Linked DNA regions of Parashewanella spongiae. The protein of the gene in region 2 interacts with the protein of the main gene of each other region in a pairwise test. Links are inferred from orthologs where the notes say so. Each region holds a gene or a part of one and is shown on either strand. Other genes may lie near its edges.

The links.
Region 1: the proteins of dnaQ (region 2) and dnaE interact in binary tests that used the Escherichia coli proteins (3 or more experiments, as listed by UniProt). The link is inferred for Parashewanella spongiae from one-to-one orthologs.

Annotation. Positions count from the first base shown.
Region 1 is NZ_CP037952.1:4,022,607-4,035,752, forward strand. Bases 7,165-11,222 are described here. They hold dnaE (DNA polymerase III subunit alpha), read right to left. Parts: upstream 10,839-11,222; coding sequence 7,365-10,838; downstream 7,165-7,364. Other genes in these bases: tilS (tRNA lysidine(34) synthetase TilS), read right to left, coding at 7,165-7,365; rnhB (ribonuclease HII), read right to left, coding at 10,899-11,222. Outside these bases: E2I05_RS16015 (proline--tRNA ligase), read left to right, coding at 1-1,317; E2I05_RS16020 (ankyrin repeat domain-containing protein), read right to left, coding at 1,358-2,848; E2I05_RS16025 (patatin-like phospholipase family protein), read left to right, coding at 3,297-4,418; diguanylate cyclase DgcS, read left to right, coding at 4,507-5,382; more of tilS, read right to left, coding at 5,971-7,164; more of rnhB, read right to left, coding at 11,223-11,519; lpxB (lipid-A-disaccharide synthase), read right to left, coding at 11,519-12,670; lpxA (acyl-ACP--UDP-N-acetylglucosamine O-acyltransferase), read right to left, coding at 12,943-13,146. UniProt on the Escherichia coli protein: DNA polymerase III is a complex, multichain enzyme responsible for most of the replicative synthesis in bacteria. This DNA polymerase also exhibits 3' to 5' exonuclease activity. The alpha chain is the DNA polymerase catalytic subunit.
Region 2 is NZ_CP037952.1:2,432,261-2,444,290, forward strand. Bases 5,102-8,043 are described here. They hold dnaQ (DNA polymerase III subunit epsilon), read left to right. Parts: upstream 5,102-6,179; coding sequence 6,180-6,908; downstream 6,909-8,043. Other genes in these bases: E2I05_RS09350 (class I SAM-dependent methyltransferase), read left to right, coding at 5,102-5,397; rnhA (ribonuclease HI), read right to left, coding at 5,643-6,119; E2I05_RS09365 (TIGR03503 family protein), read left to right, coding at 6,916-8,043. Also shown: E2I05_RS09335 (AsmA family protein), read left to right, coding at 118-1,923; E2I05_RS09340 (lytic transglycosylase), read right to left, coding at 1,987-3,540; gloB (hydroxyacylglutathione hydrolase), read right to left, coding at 3,621-4,394; more of E2I05_RS09350, read left to right, coding at 4,675-5,101; more of E2I05_RS09365, read left to right, coding at 8,044-8,244; E2I05_RS09370 (nucleoside hydrolase), read right to left, coding at 8,301-9,242; E2I05_RS09375 (hypothetical protein), read right to left, coding at 9,703-9,921; E2I05_RS09380 (iron-containing redox enzyme family protein), read right to left, coding at 10,275-11,018; E2I05_RS09385 (HalD/BesD family halogenase), read right to left, coding at 11,093-11,833; E2I05_RS09390 (2OG-Fe dioxygenase family protein), read right to left, coding at 11,858-12,030. UniProt on the Escherichia coli protein: DNA polymerase III is a complex, multichain enzyme responsible for most of the replicative synthesis in bacteria. The epsilon subunit contain the editing function and is a proofreading 3'-5' exonuclease.

The DNA.
Region 1 (13,146 bases), 1.6 Mb from region 2 along the record:
TATCAAATACAAACAAAGTTCCGTGACGAAATTCGCCCTCGTTTTGGTATAATGCGTTCGCGTGAATTCTTGATGAAAGATGCTTACTCATTTCACCTTGATCAAGAAACCATGGATGCGACCTATCAAGATATGTATTCAGCATATTGTAATATTCTTACTCGCATCGGACTTAATTATCGCCCAGTATTAGCTGATTCTGGCTCTATTGGTGGCAGTATGTCACATGAGTTTCATGTGCTTGCTCAAAGTGGTGAAGACGTAATTGCTTACTCTACAGAAGGCGATTATGCCGCCAATATAGAGCGAGCTGAAGCCCCTAAACCAACTCAGTCACGTGCTGACGCCACTCAAGAAATGACCCTTATTGATACACCTAATGCTAAAACAATTGCTGAATTGGTAGCGCAGTTTGACATAGCTATCACAAACACAGTAAAAACCTTAATCGTTAAAGGTGCGACTGAAGAAAAGCCTTTTGTCGCTTTAATTATTCGTGGCGATCACGAATTAAATGAAATTAAAGCTGAAAAACTTGAGCTTGTTCAATCACCACTGACTTTTGCTAGTGACGAAGAAATTCGTGCTGTCATTGGTGCAGGCCCAGGCTCTTTAGGCCCTGTTGGATTAGATATGCCTGTTATCGTCGATAACAGTGTAAAAGTAATGAGTGATTTTTCTGCTGGCGCTAATACAGATAATAAGCATTATTTTGGCATTAATTGGGGGCGTGACTTACCTGAAGCACGTGCAGTAGACATTCGTAACGTGGTTGAGGGGGAAGCCGCACCAGAAGGTCAAGGCACCTATGCTATGGCTCGTGGTATTGAAGTTGGTCATATATTCCAGTTGGGCACTAAGTATTCTGAGGCGATGAATGCTAATGTTCTTGATGTGAATGGCAAAGCTAAAACTTTATTAATGGGTTGTTACGGTGTGGGTGTAAGCCGTATTGTAGCTGCGGCAATCGAACAAAATCACGATGACCGTGGCATTATTTGGCCTAAGGCAATTGCACCGTTCAAAGTTGGAATTTTACCGATGAACATGCATAAATCTCATCGCGTGAAAGAACTTGCAGAAGAACTGTATAAAACCTTTACCGATACAGGCATTGAAGTCATGTTTGACGATCGTAAAGAGCGCCCTGGCGTTATGTTTGCCGATATGGAACTCGTTGGCGTGCCCCATACGATTGTTATCGGCGACCGCAATATCGATGCTGGTGTACTTGAGTATAAAAATAGACAAAGTGGTGAAAAGCAAGATATTCCAATGAATGAAGTTGTAGATTTTATTAAGTCGGTAGCACTTTAAATATCCATTCAAATATAACGCGCTTAGTTAGCTTTGTGCGTTATATTACTTGCAATTTACGTCTGGTGAAGTTTGGTGACTTAAATTCAAGCTTACCCACTTTAGGTTCCTCTGTAGCAGCGCCCGAACTTACTGAACGATTTTCAGCAAATGTTATCGTTTCAAACTCTTCCCAGACAGTTTTAACAATCTTTGCACCATCTTTATCAACATCTTCTACAAGTCTGCCATCAAATGAAGCACATTTTACTTCCTTACTATTCTTGCTTGCACCGCTATCAAAATCAGTTTTTTTCTTCCAATTGCTTTCTGAAGAAGTACTTCCGTTTACATAGTATTTATCGTCTGCATGTAACAAACCTTGTTCAGCTGCGATTGCTTGCAATTCCGCACTGCAGCTGACATTACCACATTCCATTGATAATTTAAGCGCTGTTTTACCTGCGTGATTCCTAGTCGCTATACTAAAGCCTTCATCAAAAAGGGCTCTGCATAGCCCGCTATGTCCGTTTCTTGCCGCGAGATGCAACAGATTATCACCTTCTGAATTTTGATGATTATGTTTTGTAGATACACAAGAAAGTTTTTGAACCAATTTTGCACTTCCTGAAATAGCGGCATAATCAATCGGGCGATTTCCACTTGAGTCTTCTAAATTCAAAAATACTTCTCTAAGCTCAGGAGGACATTTCTCAAGTAAACAAGTTGCCACTTCGACATTTCCTTTTTTAGCGGCAAAATGTAGGACTCTATGATTTTTTGAGTCTTTTTCAGCATAATCAGCGCCTTTCAAGACTAATTCATTAGCAACGACGGAGTGACCACTTTCGATTGCTAAATAAAGTGCAGATTTACCATCTTCAGAGGCTAATGAAGGCTTAGCTCCTTTTACGAGTAAAGTTCTAACCAACTGCAGTTTTCCATGTTTCGCAGCTAGCCTTAACGCTCTGCTAGAAAGAACATGAGATTCACCGACTTCAGCGCCTGATCCAATCAGCAGCTCTATCATGGCTAAATCATCTTTTGCAGCTGCAATTTCAAATGCCGTGCAGCTATTAGGCAGACTTTGTCGACAATTTAAATCAACACCATCTTTGATATTTTTTCGGACTTTTGAAACTTCTCCACGAGCTACGGCCTTCAAGAAATCATCACTTTTATTTAACCGTCCTAATAGTAAGTCAGTATTTTTACGTAAAGACTTAACTTCGTTGTCTCGGCCTGTTAATTCTACATAGGGCGTATCAAAACTGCTCTTATGAAACTTCACTATCGATTTGAAAGCAAAACTTATTCCCTCATTCCTAACAGGCACTGCTGTGTAGTGAACTTTAACAATACTAATGCCTGAAGATTGACTCCGGAGTTTGAAAATAAATGTTAAACCAGTACTAGGAGATTCTGTTGAACCGGCCTGTGTTGTTGAAGCTACTTTACGAACTACCCTAGTTAGCACATCACTTGTAGTCAATTCCTTATATTCAGGAGATGTCGAAAAAAGATTTGTACAATTAAATGATATAGAAGACATACGTTCTCATTTATACAAAAAATATTATCTTTATTATAATAAAGGTCACTATGCTTAATGATAAATATTAAATGAATTATTGTTAGCCTAGGAATAATACCAATTACGGTAATTAATCCCTCAGTCAGCAAGAGCTAAAGGGTTTCAGTGCAAGGCACAAGCTCGAAGTACTATATTCCCTACGGCCGCCATACAAAGCTGGCGTTCAACGCAGTAATGGAACCCTTTAGCCTTGCCCTTCGGGAGCTTGTATGTGCTCAAATTACTTCTCAAAATTGTCTTGACGTAGAGCAACTATGTCTTCATCAATTTCGATTGCACTTTGAGCACATACACAGCTCTGAGTTGAGCATTTAATTACTGTAATTGGTATAACTACAACAAACATTATGTATCCCATATTCTTTTCATAATATAGTGTTGGGTTACCGCATATAACGGAGTTAATTTGACGGGAAAGACAGCTTTAGTTTTAGGTGGTGGTGGGGCAAGAGCGGCTTATCAAGTCGGTGTGCTCAAAGCCATAGTTCAAAATTACCCTCGAAATCACGGCATCCCATTCGATGTACTTTGTGGTACCTCAGCAGGAGCCGTCAATGCAACTTCATTGGCAACGCATGCAGGCTGTTTTCATTTAGCAGTAAAAAAACTCAACTACGTCTGGGGTAACTTTCAAACTGAACAAGTTTATAAAAGCTCTGTCTCGGGCGTACTCAAACATTTAGCTGAAATGGCTCTAAAAGGATTACAAGCAAACACTATAAATCCTGATTCTGGCTGTTTATTAGATAACGAACCTTTAAAACAGTTACTTGATAAGGTGATGGATTTTAATCGGATTGATAATAATATTGCACATGGAAACTTAACCGCTTTAAGTATCGATGCATCTTGTTATGATGATTCAAAATCGATAACGTTCTTTCAAGCCAAAGAAAGCATTAACAATTGGTCAAGAGCAAGGCGAAAAGGAGTGCGAAGCCAGCTTTATACTTCTCACTTATTGGCAAGTTCAGCGATTCCACTCGTATTCCCCTCGGTAAAGTTAAACCGCCAATATTTTGGTGATGGCTCTGTACATCAACTCGCACCACTTTCAAGTCCAATTCATTTGGGTGCGGATAAAATTTTGGTGATTAACTTAGATTGTGAAACAAAACCAACAAATCCACTATCTCGTCACCACCCCTCAGCGGCATCCATTGCTGGACACCTATTAGACACAATATTTTCAGACACCCTCAATAGTGATCTTGAACGGTTACAAAGGGTCAATAGTACAATTAGCTTAGTTCCAGAAAACCACCGAAAAGAATACGCTTTAAGAGCAATTGAAACGCTGGTTATTAAACCCAGTCAAGATTTAGGTGAAATAGCCGCAACCTACTATTACCACATGCCTTTTGCTATACGTAGTTTATTGCGAGTCTTTGGGATCAATCAACGAACCGAATCCAGTATCATTTCATACTTACTATTCGAAAAAGCCTATACAAACGCCTTAATTGAGCTCGGTTACAATGATGCAATGTCTCAATTAACAGTGATCAATAAATTCTTATCTCGATAAATTATTAGATTTTTTCTTTTAAAACGTTTTGGCATAAAAACTGTATTAAGTAGTCAATATTATTACGTTTTAGTTCAGAGATACTGTAATGGATTTTGGTTTAGCAGTTGGTTACCAATCAGATAGCTTTACACTCACTTCTCAGCCTCATGGCAGAAGTACCCTATCGACAGATCTTATTCACATCATACAGTCTCTGCATTCAAGCCTTGAGCCTAGGACAGTTTTTGCCAATTACGGCAAAATATTAGGCCAACATTTGCCGATTATCGGTGTGCAATTACAACTTGCTAATCACCACTTCATTTGGGGAATTGGTCAAGGCAAAGGCTTTAAGTGTTTTTTACCGCTCAATCAGCAATCCAGCGAGATACACTACCGCTTAAGTGATAACTTATCACCGCAGCAATTATCCCTATTAAAACAGATTGAAGAGTTATTACCGCAAGCACTAGAAAATGCGATGAACTTCGCTGATATGTCAAAAAAAGCCATGTTCGATGCACTGACATCTTTAGGAAACCGCCGTTATTATCAACAAATGCTAGAGTCGGCTATTGCGCGTTTCCAACGTGCCAACGAAGATATCTCTTTATTGATTTTAGATCTCGATAACTTTAAATCACTCAATGACCGTTTTGGTCATCAACTCGGTGATACCATTTTAAGTGAGTTTGGTGCTTTGCTTACAAAAACAACCCGCAATGCTGATCAAGCGTTTAGAATAGGTGGCGATGAGTTTGTCGTTATTGTTCATGGTGATTCTATTGCTGCTGAAAAGCTGTCTCAAAGAATCATTATGGAAATTAATGACAGTCCTCTGCTGCAGCAATTCGACGCACAATCCAGTATTGGAATCGCTCAATTAACTACAAAACAAACTAGCAAACAACTCTACGAGATGGCTGATAAAGCACTTTATAGCGCAAAGTTAAGTGGGAAAAATAATTTTAAAGTGGCATAAGGCTTGTTAGTTTTATTATCCACAGTTCAAAAATAAAGAAGCAAAAAAAATTAACTTAAAATAACCGTTCAACCTAAAAACATCAGTTGAACGCTGAGTATACGAGTAACTGTTTGAGCAATACGATGATTTTATTATCATGTTTTTCACCTAAGGGACGTGGCGGAAGAATGTATACCAATTTTATCGTCACTCCTGCGAACGCAGGAGTCCAGAGTCTTTGGTTAATTTGGGCACAAGTCGCTGGATACCTGCGTTCGCAGGTATGACAAATTAAGCGTTGAAATTTAAATTGGTATTATTTGAACTGCGACATCCCTAATGAGTGAAATGCTCTACGCTCACAAGCTTGCTAAAATGGCGGCTATCTGCGTTATAACTTTTGCAAGTAGAATAACTACTTGCTGCAAGCTACACCTTAATATCAGCCATTTTTTCTACGCTTGAGAACGCAGTCAACTGATGTTTCTAGATTTAGTTTCTGTAATTGGTATAACGCTGAAGATTAAACTATCCAAGGTAAAGTACGAAAATAAGCTAGAATAGGCATCTGTGAAGGAATTTCGTAGGTGATATGAAATAAAAAATTTAATTCTGTCGCACATAGATTGACTGACTTTCTACATCTGCTTGTGCGACTTTATCCACCCAATAACCAATCGCACAAACAAGCTGCTCATTATAAAAAAGAAGTGGGACTCTACTCCTTTCCCAAGGTGGAACTTGTAACTCTTGCCACAATTTTTTTAGTGATCGCGATTTATCCCGAAAAGTAGGCTTACACAATGTACTTCCTGCTACACCAAATCGTATTGACACTACCTCATTTAATTTCGGTAACCGTAATTGAGTTAACGGATCACTTTCATCTGTCATTGTTTTCTCAACAATAAGCGTGTTTAACGAATTCACTTTCAGCTCTACACGTTCAGACTTCGCCAATAGTTCAAGTAAATTAACCGCCTCAATGTCATCGGGCTTAATTAATTCTTGTGGATAGTCATGAGCATAAACTTGGTGATTAAATCGGCGAACTATAACGCCTGAAGCTTTGATCTCGACTTTAGCGCCAGCTTTGGCAGTTTGTAACTGCTCTAAAGTTTCATCTAATTGTATTTTTGATAAGTTTGGCAAATCGAGTTTGCTTAAGAATGTACGAAACAATTGCCTTTGCCACGCATAGGGTAATAAACCGAAGCTATTAATATTAAGTACATATTTCGCAAACGGCGATGCTTGTATATGTGCTAATAATTTTTGTTCAGAAACTTCATCAAGCAAAGATTGTTGTTCTCTACAAAGCTCAGCACTACGGCACGCGGTTGTTGCAATAGCAGGCCAGCGTTGTTTCAACTGTGGGATGACATTTAAGCGGAGAAAATTTCGGTCAAATCTCACATCTTGGTTACTGTCATCTTCAATGTTAGAAAGCCCATACTGTTTTGCATATTGTTCGATTTCAATTCGAGAAATATCTAATAATGGTCTCAGTTGAAGTAGCCCATTATCTAATGGCTGAGTCACGCCCATACTCGCTAGTCCCTTGGGGCCTTGACCACGCTTTAGGGCTAGCAATAACGTTTCTAACTGATCATCTTGATGATGAGCTGTAAATAACACGTCTCCTAACTTCATCTCACTCAATAATGCTTGATACCTTGCCCGGCGTGCTTCGGACTCAATACTTAATCTTGCACCTTGTTTAACCGCTACTTTTTTTACTATAAGAGGCAAATTATAGGCTAATGCACGAGATTCACAATGTTTAACCCAATCATCCGCATCTGGACTGAGTCCATGATGAATATGAATCAATACCGCACTGAGATGAGCCTGTACTCTTGTTAATTCACTAACCGCATGTGCGAGCACTTCTGAATCAATTCCACCGCTGTAAGCGATTATTAGCCGCTGACAACTTGCCTCAGATAACTCTTTGATGCTATGTAAAATAGATTGTGCAATGTTAGCTGTATTAGGCATTAGAACAACATTCTTACTTTGTCTGGCCCTATCAAGCTTTGTAGCGCCAGTAATAAATCATCTGTCGGGTTAACTTGCCAATCATCACCTAATTGAAATTGGCCTTTGGCATCTTCTAAGCGATAGTTAATCAATACAGGGGTTTTACCTGCTTCTTTCCAAGGCAATAATGTTTGTTGGAATGATTCTAAAACAGATTGATCAATCTGAGTGCTTTCGATATCTATTTCTAATCCTTTTGAAAAATGACCACGTGCTTCACTAATATCGATGATGTTTCTCGCTGTCATTCTGTTTCCGCCAGAAAAGTCATCAACGCTAACTTCACCTTCGCAGATAATGACTCGATCTTTTTCAATCAAATGATTAAATTTTTCATAAGCTTCGGTAAATAGCATAACTTCTAAGCGACCACTTTTATCATCCAGTGTTACCAAGCCCATTTTAGAGCCTCGTTTAGTCATCATCACCCTTGAAGCAACAACCAAACCTGCTATTTTAACTGTTTTACTGCGCCCTGTAGGGTGCGTATCTTTCAAACGACCATTGGTGTAATACTTTAATTCTTTCAGGTATTGATTGATTGGGTGCCCAGTTAAATATAAACCGAGAGTATCTCGCTCACCTTCTAGCCACACTTTGTCTGGCCAAGGTGTACAATCAACAAATTGCTGTTTCGCATCATTAGGATCGGTATTAAGCAGACCAAACATGTCATTTTGGCCAGTTGATTCTGCTTTCGCATGCTGTGCTGCTGCTAAAATCGCTTGAGGTAATGTTGCCATCATTGATGCTCGATGGGGGCCTAGAGTGTCCAAGGCACCAGCGGAAACGAGTTTTTCAATGACTCGTTTGTTCAGTTTTTTAAGATCAACTCTGGCACAAAAATCAAATAAATCGATAAATGGCCCTGACTTTCTGGCTTCGAGTATTGATTCAACAGGGCCTTCACCCACGCCTTTAATTGCACCAATGCCATAAATAATATTAAATTCGTCATCAACCGTGAACTTAAACTGACCTCTGTTCACGTCTGGTGGAATTAATGGCAGTCCCATGCGTTCACATTCATCAACGAGAGTAACAATCTTATCGGTATTATCCATATCCGCAGACATTACTGCCGCCATAAACTGTGATGGATAATGGGTTTTTAACCAAAGCGTTTGATACGAAACCAATGCATAAGCGGCTGAATGGGATTTATTGAATCCATATCCCGCAAACTTTTCAACCAAATCAAAAATTTTCATCGACAGTTCACCATCGATACCATTATTGTTCGCACCTTCTTTAAAAATACTCCGTTGTTTTGCCATTTCTTCAGGCTTCTTTTTACCCATAGCTCGACGAAGCATATCCGCTCCACCTAGGGTATAACCTGATAAAACCTGAGCAATCTGCATAACCTGCTCTTGATACAAAATAATACCGTATGTCGGCTCAAGCAGATCTTTTAATGATTCATGTTGCCATTGCGCGTCTGGATACGAAACTTCTTCACGGCCATGTTTACGCTCAATGAAGTTGTCTACCATGCCTGATTGCAAAGGTCCTGGACGGAATAAGGCAACAAGCGCAATCATATCTTCAAAACTGTCTGGTTGAAGACGCTTAATAAGATCTTTCATACCACGTGATTCGAGCTGGAATACCGCTGTGGTTTCGTAACGCTGCAATAGCTTGAATGAGGCGGGGTCATCAAGAGGAATTGATTCAATTCGAATTGGCTCAAGCCCTTTCTTCGCTTGAGTTGCATTCACCATTTGCAGTGCCCAATCGACAATGGTGAGTGTTCGTAATCCCAAGAAATCGAACTTAACAAGCCCTGCCGTTTCTACGTCATTTTTATCAAACTGAGTAACTGGGTTAAGCCCTTCAGCATCACAGTAAAGTGGGGAAAAATCAGTAATCTTAGTTGGGGCAATCACCACCCCTCCAGCATGTTTACCTGCATTTCGAGTGACACCTTCAAGGCGGCGGCACATATCAATCAGATCTTTTACATCTTCATCGGCTTCATAGGCTTCTGGTAAAGCGGGCTCGGCTTCAAAAGCTTTGGCTAATGTCATGCCCGGCTCAGGAGGGATCATTTTTGATATTCGGTCAACAAATCCGTACGGATGCCCAAGTACACGACCAACATCTCGAATTACCGCTTTAGCAGCCATAGTACCGAATGTAATGATTTGAGATACGGCATCACGACCATAAAGTTCAGCAACATGATCGATCACTTCATCTCGCCTATCCATACAAAAATCGACGTCGAAATCCGGCATTGAAACACGCTCAGGGTTCAAGAATCGCTCAAACAGTAAATCGAATTCAAGTGGATCTAAGTCGGTAATTTTTAACGCATATGCGACTAACGAACCCGCACCTGAACCGCGACCCGGTCCGACAGGGATATCGTTATCTTTACCCCATTGAATAAACTCCATCACAATCAAGAAATAACCGGGGAAGCCCATTTCGTTAATAACGTTAAGCTCAACGTCAAGTCGCTTGTCGTATTCACCCCGTTTTTCAGCTCTTTCTGTTTCATCAGGAAACAAGAACTGTAAACGTTCTTCTAATCCTTTTTCGGATACATCGACAAGGAAATCTTCGATCGACATGTCACCTGTAGGGAAGTTTGGCAAGAAGTACTCATCTAAACGAACCGTTACATTGCAACGTTTACTGATTTCAACACTATTTTGTAGTGCTTCAGGAATATCACTGAATATCTCACACATCTCTTCTTCTGATCGCAAGTACTGTTGTGAGCTATACTTTTTAGGTCGACGATTATCAGCAAGTGTAAAACCATCGTGAATCGCGACTCGGATCTCGTGGGAATCAAAGTCATCGGCGTGCAAGAATACTACTTGGTTTGTTGCGACGACTGGTAAGTTGTTTTGCATCGCGTGTTCGACTGCCATGTGTAAATAACGTTCTTCGTCTGCTCGTCCTGTGCGTAATAGCTCGACATAATAGCGATCGGTAAAATGGGTCTGATAAAAATCTGTGAGCTCTTGAGCTTGAGGCGCATTCCCTTTCAGCAACGCTTGCCCTAAATCACCGTCTTTTCCACCAGATAGCAACAATAACCCTTCATTATATTTCGGCAACCATTCTTTATCGATAACGGTCTTTCCTGCAATCTCACCTCGTAAATAAGCTTGGCTAATAAGCTGAGTTAAATTCTGGTAGCCGTCATTATTCATTGCAATAACAGTTAAACTACTTAAATCGTCAGATTCTTTGGATTGCATCCAAAAATCAGCGCCTATGATTGGTTTTATACCGCTCGAATGGCAAGCACCGTAAAACTTTACAAGCCCACAAAAATTATTCTGATCCGTTAATGCTATCGCTGGCATTTTCAGCTCGGCAGCACGCGACAGTATAGGTTTAACTTTTGCCACACCATCAGACATGGAGAAATCACTGTGGACTCGAAGATGCACAAAACGGGGTTCAGACATAATGACTTTTGGTTTCTTAATAAAATGAAAAGAGATATTGATTTAGCCTAACAGACTCGCTCAATTCGAGCCAGAAATTAGCACTTTTACAGGTTTAAAACTACGACGATATTCAGGCAAAACCCCGAACTCTTGCAGGGCGGCAAGGTGAGCTTTTGTTGGATAACCTTTATGGGCTGCGAAACCATACTGCGGGTGCAGTTTATCAAGCTCATGCATTTCTTTATCCCGTACCACCTTTGCAACAATAGATGCTGCGCTTATAGCAGGGATAACACCATCACCTTTCACAATTGCATGGGCCGTCATACTTAACTCAGGCACTCGATTACCATCGACCAAAACAACTTCAGGGATAGGTTTCAAACCAGCTACTGCGCGTTGCATGGCCAGCATAGTGGCATGCAAGATATTGATTTCATCGATTTCTGCTGGGCTTGCCCGCCCCACACTCACACAGAGCGCCTTTTCTATTATTTGCGCAAACAATGCATCACGCTTTTTTTCTGAAAGTTTTTTTGAATCATTTAAGCCTTCAATTGGGTTATTAGGATCCAAAATCACAGCTGCGGTGACCACATCACCTACGAGTGGCCCTCTACCAACTTCATCAACACCCGCATGTTGTATGCTGCAAATATCATTAACCTGTTCTAGGGTAATATTTTTAAAAACTGCCATTATTTTCTACTCTTAATCAACACTGAAACTGCTTGAGCGGCACATTGACTTGCATTGCAAGCAAGCGTTTTATGGATTTCAGTAAAGCGCTCGAATAGTGGAGAAAAGTCATCATTTAATTGCTTTGAAACGGCTGTAGATATATTTTGTGGCGTACAATCGGCCTGAATTAACTCAGGAATAATTGCTTCCCCAGAGAGCAGATTCGGCAATGAAAAATGGCTAATTTTCATCATTCGCTTTGCTATCGAGTATGTTACTGGACTCACCCGATAAGCAACAACCATAGGACGTTTGACTAACATGGCTTCTAATGTAGCAGTTCCAGATGCTAATAAAATGCAGTCAGCAGCTGCCATAACCGTGCGAGACTTCCCAATGACTAGCTCAATTTCTAGATCGGGAGCATATTGTTTTAATGCTTCAGTGAACTGCTTTTTTCGAGCCTCATTAACTAAAGGCGTAATAAACTTTAAGTCTGGATATTTCTGTTTAAGTTCGTTAGCCGCTTCTAAAAATGGTTGTGCAAGTTGTTTCAGTTCCCCACCTCTTGAGCCTGGTAAAATAGCTAAATACTCAGATTGGTGAGCTACCCCTAAAGCATCTCTTGCAGTAGCCTTATCACTTTGCATTGGGATATCGTCAGCTAAGGTATGCCCGACAAATGTGCAAGGCACATTATGTTGGTCATAAAATGCCTTTTCGAAAGGCAATAGAGATAACACCATGTCAGTGGCTGCAGCAATTTTGAAAATTCGTTTTGGTCGCCACGCCCATACTGATGGACTAACGTAATGAACCGTTTTGATGTTTAGACGCTTTAATTTTAGCTCAAGCCCAATATTAAAATCAGGTGCATCGATCCCAATAAAACAGTCGGGATTAATTTCGGTAATTTTTGCTATTAATTCTCGGCGTACTGTTATCAGTCTTGGTAACCGTGATAACACTTCAACCAAACCCATGACCGACAACTCATCCATTGAAAAGTAAGACTCAAACCCTAAAGCTTCCATTCGTGGCCCACCGATCCCAACAAATCGAGCGTCAGGATATTTTTTTTGCAGTGCTTTAACTAAGCCTGCACCCAAAATATCACCTGAGACTTCACCAGCTACCAATGCGAAAATAGGAACACGTTTTGAGGCCATAATGTCTTCTTAAAAGCTAAAAATTGGTTAATAACAAACAAGGCCTCAATGAGGCCTTGTTTAACATGGATAAGTTGTAAGGGATCTAGCGATTTAGAAAGTACCAATCGTTGTCATACCAGCGAAGGCTGGTATCCAGTGACTTTTATAGAAAAAAGTAAAGGCACTAGACTACCGACATTCAAAACTGTCGTTACTTCGTTTCCAGCCTGTGCTGGAGTGACGAGAACTCATCGGTATACTTTCTTCCGCAACTTTCCTAACAAACACTGTTATCGAATAATGCCACGACTTGAGTTTGTAGCAAAATCAAGCATCATTTTAACTTCTGAATAGGCTTTCGCGTCATCTTGCAACTCAGCAACGGCTTCTTCAATTGTCAGACTACTGCGATACAATTTTTTATAAGCGCGTCTAACTGCATTCTGGCTTTCGATAGAGAAACCTCTGCGCTTTAATCCTTCGCGATTTAAACC
Region 2 (12,030 bases):
TTAAAATTATTATTTGAAATAAATAGAAAAGAAGTTAAACACATTGCTGCAATACAATCGACATTGTAGGACAGTGAAGATATAAATTGAAAGTTCATGGGTTGAAGGAAATAATTTATGAAGATAATTAAATGGTTAGTTGGATTGTGCTTATTTTCAATAGGCTTGTTGGTCGTATATTTAACAATGTTATTTGATTTGAACGACTTTAAACCTCAAATCATTGAAGCGGTAAAAAAACAAACTGGCAGAGATTTAGTTATTTCAAAAGATTTGAGTTGGACAGTTTTCCCTAATGTAGGAATTGAAATTGAAGCCGTAACACTCTCAAACCCATCGGGTTTTTCTATCAAAAATATGGTAACGATAGATAAAGCTGTAGCTGAAGTGGCATTTATGCCATTACTAAGTAAAGAAATAGAAGTGATTCGTTTAAAACTAGAGGGCATTGATGTCAACTTAGTAACTAGAGCCGATGGCAGTTCTAGCTTGGATGGCCTTTCTAGTAAGAGCAATAAAAGCACTAAATCTGATGCAAATGAATCAGCAAGTGAAAGCAATAATGAACTAAATAAGTTACACATAAATGGTATTGATATTAGCGATACAAAACTATCAATTATCAATGAAGCCAGTAATACTAAGCAAGTTGTTCAACTTAATGCCTTCTCAGTAACTGAATTTGATCTTGGAAAAGAAGCAACACTTCATTTTGATTTTAATGCTGATACTGGTGGCATTAAAGTTAACAGTGTTGGAAATAGTACCATTATTCTCGCTAAAGATTTTAATGACTTAACTTTGAAACAGTTTAAAGTTGAAACTGAAGTAGAAGGTGAGCCAATTCCAAATAAGCGAATTGTACATAATCTTGACTCCGATATTCATGTAAATCTAGCCAATAAAAAGGTTAATCTAACCTTAAATAATTTTAAGCTTGCAGATATTGTTGCTAAAGGTGAAGTTTATGCCGAATATGGAGGTAGAAAGCCATCCGTTAACGTTGAACTCGAATTTAATGACATTGATTTAACACCTTATATGCCTAAGTCTGTTGAAGATGATACAAGGAGTGATAATAAAATTGCAGTCAGCAAAAATGCTGATGATTCTGAGCCTGATTTATCTGTATTGAGCAGTGTTAACGCTAAGATAAATGTTACTATTAAGTCTATAAAAGCTAAAAATATTGAAACTTCCAACTGGGTGCTAAATACATCGCTAACCGATGGTTTGCTTAATTTGACTAAGCTTTCTGCAGATCTTTATGAAGGAAGTTTATTAGTAACTTCTAGTTTAGATGCTCGTAAGTCATTACCTCAATATGCATTTTCTAGCGAACTTTCCAATGTAAAAGTGCGCCCTTTACTCACTGCAGCTGCAGATCTTGATGTTTTAGCAGGTACGGCAGAGTTCCATGTAAAAGGCAGCGGACAGAGTTTAAGACCAAGTAAAATTAAAACGGCAATTAAAGCGAAAGGTAACTTAAGGTTTAGTGACGGTGCGCTTTATGGGGTTAATATACCGCTTATGGTTCGAAATGCTAAAGCAAAACTAACAGGTGGGGCAGGGCAGGAAGATACTGTACGAAAAACTGACTTTACATCCCTGAGTAGTGATTTTAATTTAGTAAATGGAATTTTCGGCTTAACTAATACTAAAATGATTTCACCGCTCATTAGAGTAAGTGGACAGGGTAATGTTAATTTAGTCACTGAAGCGTTGAATTATCGGCTCGAAACAGAAATTGTAGCAAGCCTTGAAGGTCAAAGCTCAGAGTTAAAAGAGTTGAGTGGCGTACCCATTCCTTTGCATATAAAAGGGACTATTACCGATCCTAAAGTTTCACTAGATACGAAAGCTTTGCTTAATAATAAGCTTGATAAAGAGAAAGATTCGTTATTTAAGAAATTTGGGTTTTAAAGTAAGAAAATTGTGAGTAGAAAAATGCCAGCGTGAAAACACTGGCATTTTTTTATGAATGGATTACGAAGAATACTTTTTTACGTCAACAAAGAGGCTTAATGTTTGTCCCGGCTGAATGTATTTAGATTCATCGAGATTATTCCATTTGAGAAGATCTTTTACTGTAACCTTAAACTTAGTTGCAATCCGCGCCAAAGAATCACCAGAACGAACTTTATAATTAACCGTTCGTATAACACTGTTTGACTTAGCTGATGATTTGTTTTGCCAAATAACCAGTTTTTTGCCGATTTGTAATCGATCTTTAGGCGCCATATTATTCCAGCGTGCTAAACTGGATGTCTTTACTTTATGATTTTTTGCTATTTCCCATAAAGAATCACCTGATTTGACGGTATAGTTCAATTTAGTGTTACCGCGACGGATCCCTTGTTTATGTTTTAGTCTTGCATTGGCGGTAAGAGTGTAGTGGCTAGCATCTTTTGCAGAGACAGGGATTAACAAATGCTTTCCAGCAATAATTGTATTTCCATCTAAGTTGTTTACGCTTTTAATTACTGAAGGAGTAGTGTGGAAGCGTTTAGCGACAACTCCTATGCTATCACCGGATTTAATTTTATATCGTTCCCATTTCACACGCTTCTTTGGGTCCGTTTCAGCGAGAGCAAGCTCAAAATCATCGGCGTTTTCGATAGGCAATACAATGTGGTGCGGCCCATTAGGGCCTGTCGCCCAGCGGTTAAAACCAGGGTTAAGTTTATAAAGAGCTTCAGTAGAAATACCAGCAAACTCTGCGGCTAACGCTAAATCGATTTGAGTATCTACTTTTATTACTTTTATTTGTGGCTCATTAGGAATAGGGAATAAATCAATACCATATTTTTCTGAATTTTTAATGACATCAGCTAAGGCTATTAACTGAGGTACATAGCGCTCTGTTTCAGTGGGTAAGTCTAAGGCCCAAAAATCAGTGCTTTTACCACGTCTCTTGTTATTTCTTACGGCTCTTAGTACGCGGCCTTCACCAGTGTTGTATGCCGCTATAGCATATGACCAGTTTTTATGGGTTTTTTTATAAAGGTATTCGAGCATATCAAGTGCTGCAATAGTTGCTGAGTAAACGTCTCTACGGCCGTCATACCACCAATTCATCTTTAAACCGAAATGTCTTGCCATTGGTGATGTAAATTGCCACAACCCCGATGCTGCTCCATGCGAATATGCAAAAGGATCAAAAGAACTCTCAACAATAGGAAGTAAGGCAAGCTCAAGAGGTAAATCTCGTTTCTCAATTTCTTCGACGATCATATGCATGAAAGGAAGGGCGCGTTTTGATACCCGCATTAAATGTTTTGGGTGTGTCAAATAGTATTTACGATATTGCTTGACTAACTTTTGATCCGTTACTGGTAGTTTCATTCCAAGACGAATACGTTCCCAAACATCAATGGGTGTTTTTGATTCTTCGATGTCATTTGTAACACTTGGTTCAGGCTCGATCAATAATTGAGTAGGCACAACCTCGGGAACAGACTGTTGAGGTATATTTGTAATGGTTTGGCAACCCGATAACACGATAATGCTGCTAGCTATAAGATAGTGCGTAACTCTCATATTTGTGCGCAATCCTTGAATAATTTATTTAGTACGTGACGAACATTTTTTGTACAAAGTTGGCAATTCTAATATATATTTTAAAAATTGTCTTTCCATTTCCTTAATTGTGCAAAATATTGAGTTTTATTTTCGAGTTTGTTTAGTGGGTACTCTCGACAAATTGTCTGTTGAATAAGTGGGTTATCACACCGTAAAAATGGATTTATTTTTAGCTCTTGTTTTATGGTCGAAGGTAACGTTATTTGATTTTGATTCCTTTGTTGCTTTACCCAATTAAAATATTCGGCTAGCTCTTTGTTTTCGGGATCAACATGTACAGCAAATTCCATATTACTTTGGGTATATTCATGCGCGCAGTACACCATAGTTTCAGGTGATAATTTGGTAATTTTAGACAATGAATCAGTCATTTGCTCAGGTGTACCTTCGAATATTCGCCCACAACCTCCACTGAACAATGTATCACCACAGAATAAGTGCCCCTCGATTAAATAGGCAATGTGATCGAGAGTATGGCCCGGAATTGAAAGCACTTCTGCAGTACTGTTAATATTCTTTATAAAAAGTTCGCCTTCAGATACAGGCTGCGTGATTTGTGGAATGTGACGAGAGAGAGGGCCATAGACTGGAATATCCAATCCGTGAGTATTTAATAGCTCAGTAATTCCACCAGTATGATCGGCATGGTGGTGAGTAATTAAAATTCCAGCAAGGCTCATTTGATGTTTTACTAAGTGTTGTGTAACGGCCTCGGCATCACCGGGATCAACAACAAAAGCATGCTTATTGTCTCTTGTTATGCACCAAATGTAATTGTCTTGAAAGGCGGGAATAGCTTTTATTGAGATCATAATAGGGTTTTATCATATATATCTTAATATACAACTTTACATAAATTGATAAAATATTGCATTGAATTCGGTAAGTAATGTCAGATTTGAGCTGTAAATTGACAGTCGAAATACCAGATATTTATTTTTGAAGCAAAAGGAGAGATAATAATTGTCTATTAGAATACCTTACTATCTCATTGGAAACCTTATAAATCGAAATCAAGTCGTGGCCTTTGTATGCTAAGAGCGAAGGTGCTAATCTACTAATGACAAAGGGATAGGTATCTGGGTAGTATTCATGAAACATAAACCAAAATCTTGGTCAGCAATACCAAATGGTGATGATGTTAAAAACGCATTGAATGAATCAATATCGAAAATGATGCCCAGCATGTTTGGCTATCATTTAGCAAAACTCGGTACCCTTGCAGCGGATTTTGATACTTCGGACTCACCAATCATTCATCAATTTAGTGTCAAAGAAGTTGAACCTTCGAATATTATTGCTGATTTTACACATTTGCCATTCGAAAAAAAATCTATTGATTGTGTTATTTCAGTTCTTCTTTTGGAGTTTGAACGAAATCCTTTTCGTATACTGCGCGAGATAAATAGAGTGCTTATTTCTGGAGGGCACCTTGTGATTGTTGGTTGCAATCCACTCAGTTCAATGGTTTTAGGGAAAATGCTTCCAAATAAAAAACAAAAATTCCCTTGGAGTGGACAGTTTTTTTCAGCGCATAGAGTGAAAGATTGGCTTGAAGTTTTAGGGTATCAAGTGCTTGAGGAAAAACGACTCGTTTATCATCCGTTGATAGGCAGGTATTGTGAGAACAGCCTTTGGCAAAGCTGGATGGAGTCATTACTGCCTTTTTCAGGTTCTTTTTATGTCATTAATGCCAAAAAAATTGAATGCCCGTTAACGCCATCAAGAGCTTGGAAAAGAAAACGAGCAAGGAATTGGTCGACAGCACCAACAGCCGGAAGAATCTCTGAGTTTAATTCAAAAGAAAGTGATTGAATTTTTTCAACGACTCATTGAGAGAATTCTGTTATCCTAAATAGATCGGTTGGGAGCATTCATATACGCAGAGAAAATTACTGATAGCAAGTATATGAATGTTCAGTACTCATCTGATGGGTGAATTCGGCTTGTTTGATTTTGTATTTAATATCAATAGCTTAAGGTTAAATTGTTCATTCAACCGATTTATTTAGGGTTATGCATATTATATCATTAATTACAGTAATTGGTATTAATAGAGCTTAAACACTTGCTTCATAAGCAGCATCGATTGCTGTAGGGTTTGCTTCAGCGGCTTCTCTTGCTAAGTCATCACATCGTTCATTCTCAGCATGACCTGCGTGACCTTTAACCCATTTCCAATCTATGGTGTGGATTTTTTGTGCTTCGTCCAAGCGCTTCCATAAGTCGACATTTTTAACTGGCGCTTTCGATGAAGTTTTCCAGTTATTTTTTTTCCAACCATGTATCCACTTTGTGATCCCTTGGCGCATATACTGGCTGTCACTTGTGAGTACAACATTGCATGGTTCTTTTAGTTCCTCAAGTGCTAATATTGGTGCTAAGAGCTCCATACGATTATTAGTGGTGCGTGCAAATCCTCCCTGCATTTCTTTTCGGTGAGATTTATAATTCATCACGATACCGTAGCCACCGGGTCCAGGGTTTCCAAGGCAAGATCCATCAGTAAATATATTAATGAGTTTGAGTTCGGACATCAAGTTGTTACCATAGTCAATAATTGTTAACGAGTATACAAAGATAGTAGTTTAAAGCCTATGAATATTGTTTCTTCAGCCAAACGTCAGATTATTTTAGATACAGAAACTACAGGTATGAACCAAAGTGGTGGCGGTGTTTATATTGGGCATCGAATCATTGAAGTAGGGTGTGTTGAAGTTGTTAACCGACGATTAACAGGTCGACATTTTCATGAATATATCAGACCTGATCAACTGATTGACGAAGAAGCAATTGGTGTTCACGGTATTACTAATGAGTTTGTAGCCGATAAACCAAGGTTTCATGAGATTGCTCCTCAGTTTTTAGAATTCATAAAAGGAGCTGAAATTGTCGCACATAATGCCAGCTTCGATATTTCATTTATGGATCATGAGTTTTCAATGCTGAAACCTAGTGGACCTATAACTGCAGATATTTGTTCGGTTGTTGATTCGCTCTCGATTGCTAAGTTTTTACACCCCGGACAAAAGAATAACCTTGATGCCCTATGTAAGCGTTACGGTATAGATAATTCTCGTCGTGAATTACACGGCGCACTGCTTGATGCCGAAATTCTTGCCGATGTGTATTTGCTGATGACCGGAGGGCAGACTAAATTCAATCTCAATAGTGATAAAGCAGGGCAACAGACAGGTAGTATACAAAGGCTGCCAGAAAACAGAGAAAAACTTAAAGTGGTCGCTGCAACAGCCGATGAAATAAGTGACCATGAGCAACGACTTGACTTAGTTGCTAAATCTGGAAATTGCATTTGGAGAGCTTAATTTTTTCATGATGAAAAATTGCGTAAAATCGATCATCTTATCTTTAGTGTTAATGCTCTCATTAAGCACCAATGCTGATGTACAGTCTTTTAAATTTGCAGGTGAACTCAAGAACCGTTTTCGAATCGATCATATGGTTTCTCACATAACCTTATTTGTACAAAGAGAGTACGGTTCTCCGCCTGTCATTGTTGTGCTTCCTGATGGTACTAAGTGGTATTCGTCGCGTCATCCGGAAGATGTAAAGTGGGTTGATGGTATGACTGGAGATATCATTTATATTCCAAATCCTGTTCCTGGACCATGGCAATTATTAGGGCGAGTTGTTGAGGGCTCAAATATTAATAAGGTGAGTAGCCTAAATATTGAGCTCGCACCGTTTCCACAGCCTATTTTTCAAGGTGAAAAATTAAAGGTTACCGCTCATTTTAATTCAGATGGCAACATAATGCGGTTACCAGGGCTCGATTATCTTGTGGATTGGACGGCTCGATTAAAGCGTGTTGATACTTCAACAACCCCTACATCAAGAAGTACAGTTCGCCATATTGGTACTTATAAAGATGATGGAAAACTACTCGATGAATACCCAGATGATGGTGTATTTACAAGCAATTTTAATCTTGATGTGGATGCTGGAGAATACATTTTCTCTGTAAAGGCTAAAAATGAAGTATTTGAAAGGACTGTATCAACACCAATTCATTTAACTGAGAACCCAATAAAAATCAATTTAGTTCCTCCTTTCGACATTAAAACTGGTAATTATCGTCTTGAAATATTTACGGATCCTGAACGTGTTAAATTGGAGGACACGCATATTGAATATGAGTTGTTTGGCCCTAATGGCTTTAAGGACAAAATATATTTAAACGACATTTTTATCTCAGAAATGGATATTTCTTTACCAAAAGTTAACAGCTTTGGTAACTATTTATTAAAAGGACAAGCGGTAACGACGACTGCTGAAGGCCGTGAGATTATTCTTTCACTTCCTGAAACTTCATTTCATTTGAAAGAGCCTGAAATAAAGGGGCCAACAGAAGCTGAACTTGCCATACAAGCAGCAAAAAAAGCTATTTTGGATGAGGAATTAGCTCAGAAAAAAATCGTAGCATGGACAATTAGCATTAACCTGTTTTTACTCATTGCAAGCCTTGGAGGCTTTATTTATTGGAGGAAGCGCCAAGTAATGATAAAAGCAATGAAAGTCGCTCAGCAGAATATTATTGATGAAGCAGTGAGAGAAGACGAAACTGATCATACACTACAAGCTGAAGATATTGATCTCACTATGCCTGACGATGAATCATCAGATAAACCTAATAGAGCTTAAGTGTTAAGTGCAACAAAGCTATTTTACAAGGCTTTGTTGCGCTTTCATTGAACGTGTTAAAACAAATCTTCTAGCCAATTTTTGACTGCCTTGACATTAACATTCACTGCAACATCAATAATAGGTTTGTTCTGCCAAGGGTTCACTCTATGGGTATAACCAGTATCGTGATGAAGCATAAGTTTTCCCATACATTCCCCTTCACAAATCACCCTAACTTGGCCGCTTTCCATTACAAACCACTCTGGATGAATGGCACAGGCAATTGCTGATGAATCATGGACATGGCATCCCTCCATAATGTATGAATCTTGATAAAAATTCATATAGAATTGGGTGATGACATTTAAAAATTTCCCCTTTTCGGGGAGTTTTTGTTCGAGTTTTTCAAAAAAGCTGTTTTTAACTCTGATTTGGTGAGTGACATCTAAACCTACAACACTTACGGGCCAGCCAGCGGTATAAACCTGATCTGCAGCATGAGGATCACAATAGACGTTTGCTTCAGCTGCTGCACTAACATTACCTGCAACATGCAAGTTTCCTCCCATTGTTATGACACGCTTAATTTTTTGAGCAATAGAAGCATCTAAAGCGAGTGCTAATGCTAAATTAGTGAGAGGGCCTAGTGCAATAATAGTGATTTCATTTGGAAATTGGTTTGTTGTATTGACAATAAACTGAGCGGCACTTATTGCCTCGGCTTGCTTTTTGGCTTTAGGTTGAGGAATGTTTCCTAATCCATTTTCTCCATGGACAAAAGCAGGATATTCCTTTGCTTGCATCGTTAATGGTCTGTGTGCTCCAGAATAAACAGGAATATCTTGCTCAAAAATTTCTAATATTCGCAATGCATTTTCAGTGGTTTGTTGAACTGAAGCATTACCGAATATAGTGGTTAGTGCAATTACATCAATCTCTGGGGCATTAAAGGCACAAGCTAATGCTAGGGCATCATCTATACCTGGATCTGTATCAATAATTATTTTGTTATTCATAGTGTGTTTCTTAAGGTGATTAAGGTAAATTAACTTGAATGTAGATATCAGTACGTGAAATTGGTCATATTATACTAATCCGCATTCATAATGATCGGTGATCGCTCAGCAAGAACGAAAGGCTTTCAGTACAAGGCGCAAATTTGTAATATTATTGGGATAATAGTAGTTGGGTAATAAAGTTTCATACTAATTAGCTCATAAAGGTATTTTGACAAGAAAAACGAGATAATACAGTATCATACCGAACGAAACACGTTTATGGACATAAACGAGTTTCGGTTTCAAAACAATATCAACAGATTACATTAGAAAAAGTATCTCTAAAACCAAATTGTGAACATCAAATTGCTGAAAGCAACGACTAGCCCTAAAAATATAACTTAGAACTTGCAACAGAAGTGTGCACAATAAGTTACAACAAGTTTGAGTTAAGGGTTATTGATACTTGCTATGTCAATTATTTACCGTACCTACGAATGGCAGAGACTTGACCATTTTCTAACTCAATAACATCCAGCACTTTTTTCCTATAACTAAATTCTGAGCCGTCAGAGTGTGAGCCTTTTGCCGAAAAAACCTGCTTAAGAGCAATTGAATTATGACCAATAATATGACTAATTATTTTTATCTTGCAGTCAGTATGAACACCTAAATAATGAGACGTTATTTTTCGCATTAAATTTTTACCATCAGGTTCTCTAAAATCATCGGGAGCATTTAAGAGGAAGGTCGAGTGGAACAGTCAAAATTACTCTAACCTGCCCCCTTGTTAGTATAGAAATTATGCTATATGAAAGCATTAGGGATGTCGCAGTTCAAATAATACCACTTTAAATTTCAACGCTTAATTTGTCATACCTGCGAACGCAGGTATCCAGCGACTTGTGCCCAAATTAACCAAAGACTCTGGACTCCTGCGTTCGCAGTAGTGACGATAAAATTGGTATACATTCTTCCGCCACGTCCCTTATGGAATAATTAAAATTCACATATCGAGTATATCTTTATTGATTCTTCCACAGCTCTTTATTAGGTCTTAGCAATTAACTCTCCCACTCCATCCCAAAAATCTTCAACTAGTTGAAGAAATTCATACACACCTAATTCAAACTCTTGTCGATACTTGTATTCATCCGAATCAACATATGGTGCAACGGCATTGAATATGCTATTGCTATGACCTACTTCAAGATTAATATGCAACTGCCAAAAATGCCGAACCGATTCATCATAACCCTGATTAATTAAACCGTCATTGAGCTTGCCGACCATTATAGTTGACATGGTTTCGTCAGCATAGAGTGCCCCTAAACTGCAAATAATCGGTGAGTCCGTGTAGAGTTTACGAATACCTTGATTAAGTCTGAGCGTGACATCTAGGGGCTTATAGTTTTCAATGTTTTCATAACTAATATCAATGTCTTCCATAAATTGTCTATACAGTGTGGAGTGAGTTGGATCACGACCCACTTCGTCTGTAACGTTAAATGAAATCTCTCGTAATATTCGCTCATCGGTAGTGTTGTTTGCCATGCCCGCAATATAGAAAGGTAAATAACGGAAGAAATAAAAGCATTCACAATACAGTCTCCTCTCTTGCGATTTTGTCAGCATATGGGTGCGGTAATGGTTAAGAAAAGGATGTTCAACTGCTCTGTTTTTGGCTATTTGGGCAAGAATATTATCCAAATAACTTTTGGTACTCAGTGCAATCTCTTTACGTTGTCGAATTCCTATTCCAGCTTTGTCAAATTTTTTTAATATATCATTCATAAAATACCCATTTAAGTCCAGTAAAAGGGGCTGCAACGCCACAACACAAAAACTCGTTTATGACGATTCAGCCCTTATTTTTGAATTGCCGCATTGACACTTTCGTCGTCCCACCAACGATCATCACCTTCTATGTCTTTTGTTAAGTCAGCATTACTCGCCCATGTCATATTAAGCATTATGCGGGTCATATCCTGTTGTAATGGAATGGTGCGGTGTAAGGTACTATCTGCTTTCAGAAAGTACACATCTCCTGAGCCAAAATAATAGGTATTAATAGGGTTCTCACAGAGGTAGTTAAAAATTCGTGGCTTTTGCTTATTCCAGCTCGTGTGCGGCACACACTGCAACAACCCTCCAACTTCAATTGCCGGTGCTTGTAACACCCAAATAAGTGCATACCGAAAATCGCCCCAATGCCAACCATGGGTGTCACCAGCCTTTTCATGCCGAGAAATCAAAAACTCTTCATCTTTTTTCGGACAATGACACAAGGTTTCTCCCGCGATATCCTCAAGCATAGGTCGAAGCGCATCATTGAAATACAGAAAGGGAATACGATCGCCATGATTAGCAATGTTTTCACTGGTGACTACAGACATTGAACGTGGACTAAAATCGGTTGTTGCCAAGTGTAAATCCCGTCGTTCAGCAAAATTACTCAATAACTCTTTGGCTTCATTGAGAACTAGACTACACAATGACTCAGAAATTAATTCCGTAACTTTAACAACGCCATAACGACTAAAATGATGAGAAAAATCGCGCAGTTCTTTCTTATTTACATTTATGTAAACTTCAGCATTTTTATTCATAATATAGTACCTACCGTATTAGGACTAGCTAACCGGAACATCAGTCAGTCCTTTCTGACTAATAGTAACAACTAAGATATCTCTGTAACCTAGTTCGTCATTGAGGTGCATGACAGGCGTTGTGTAGTGATAAAGCACATTGTCTTTTACTAACACAATTTCACCTTCCAGTAATATTTTTTTAAAAACTTGTTTTG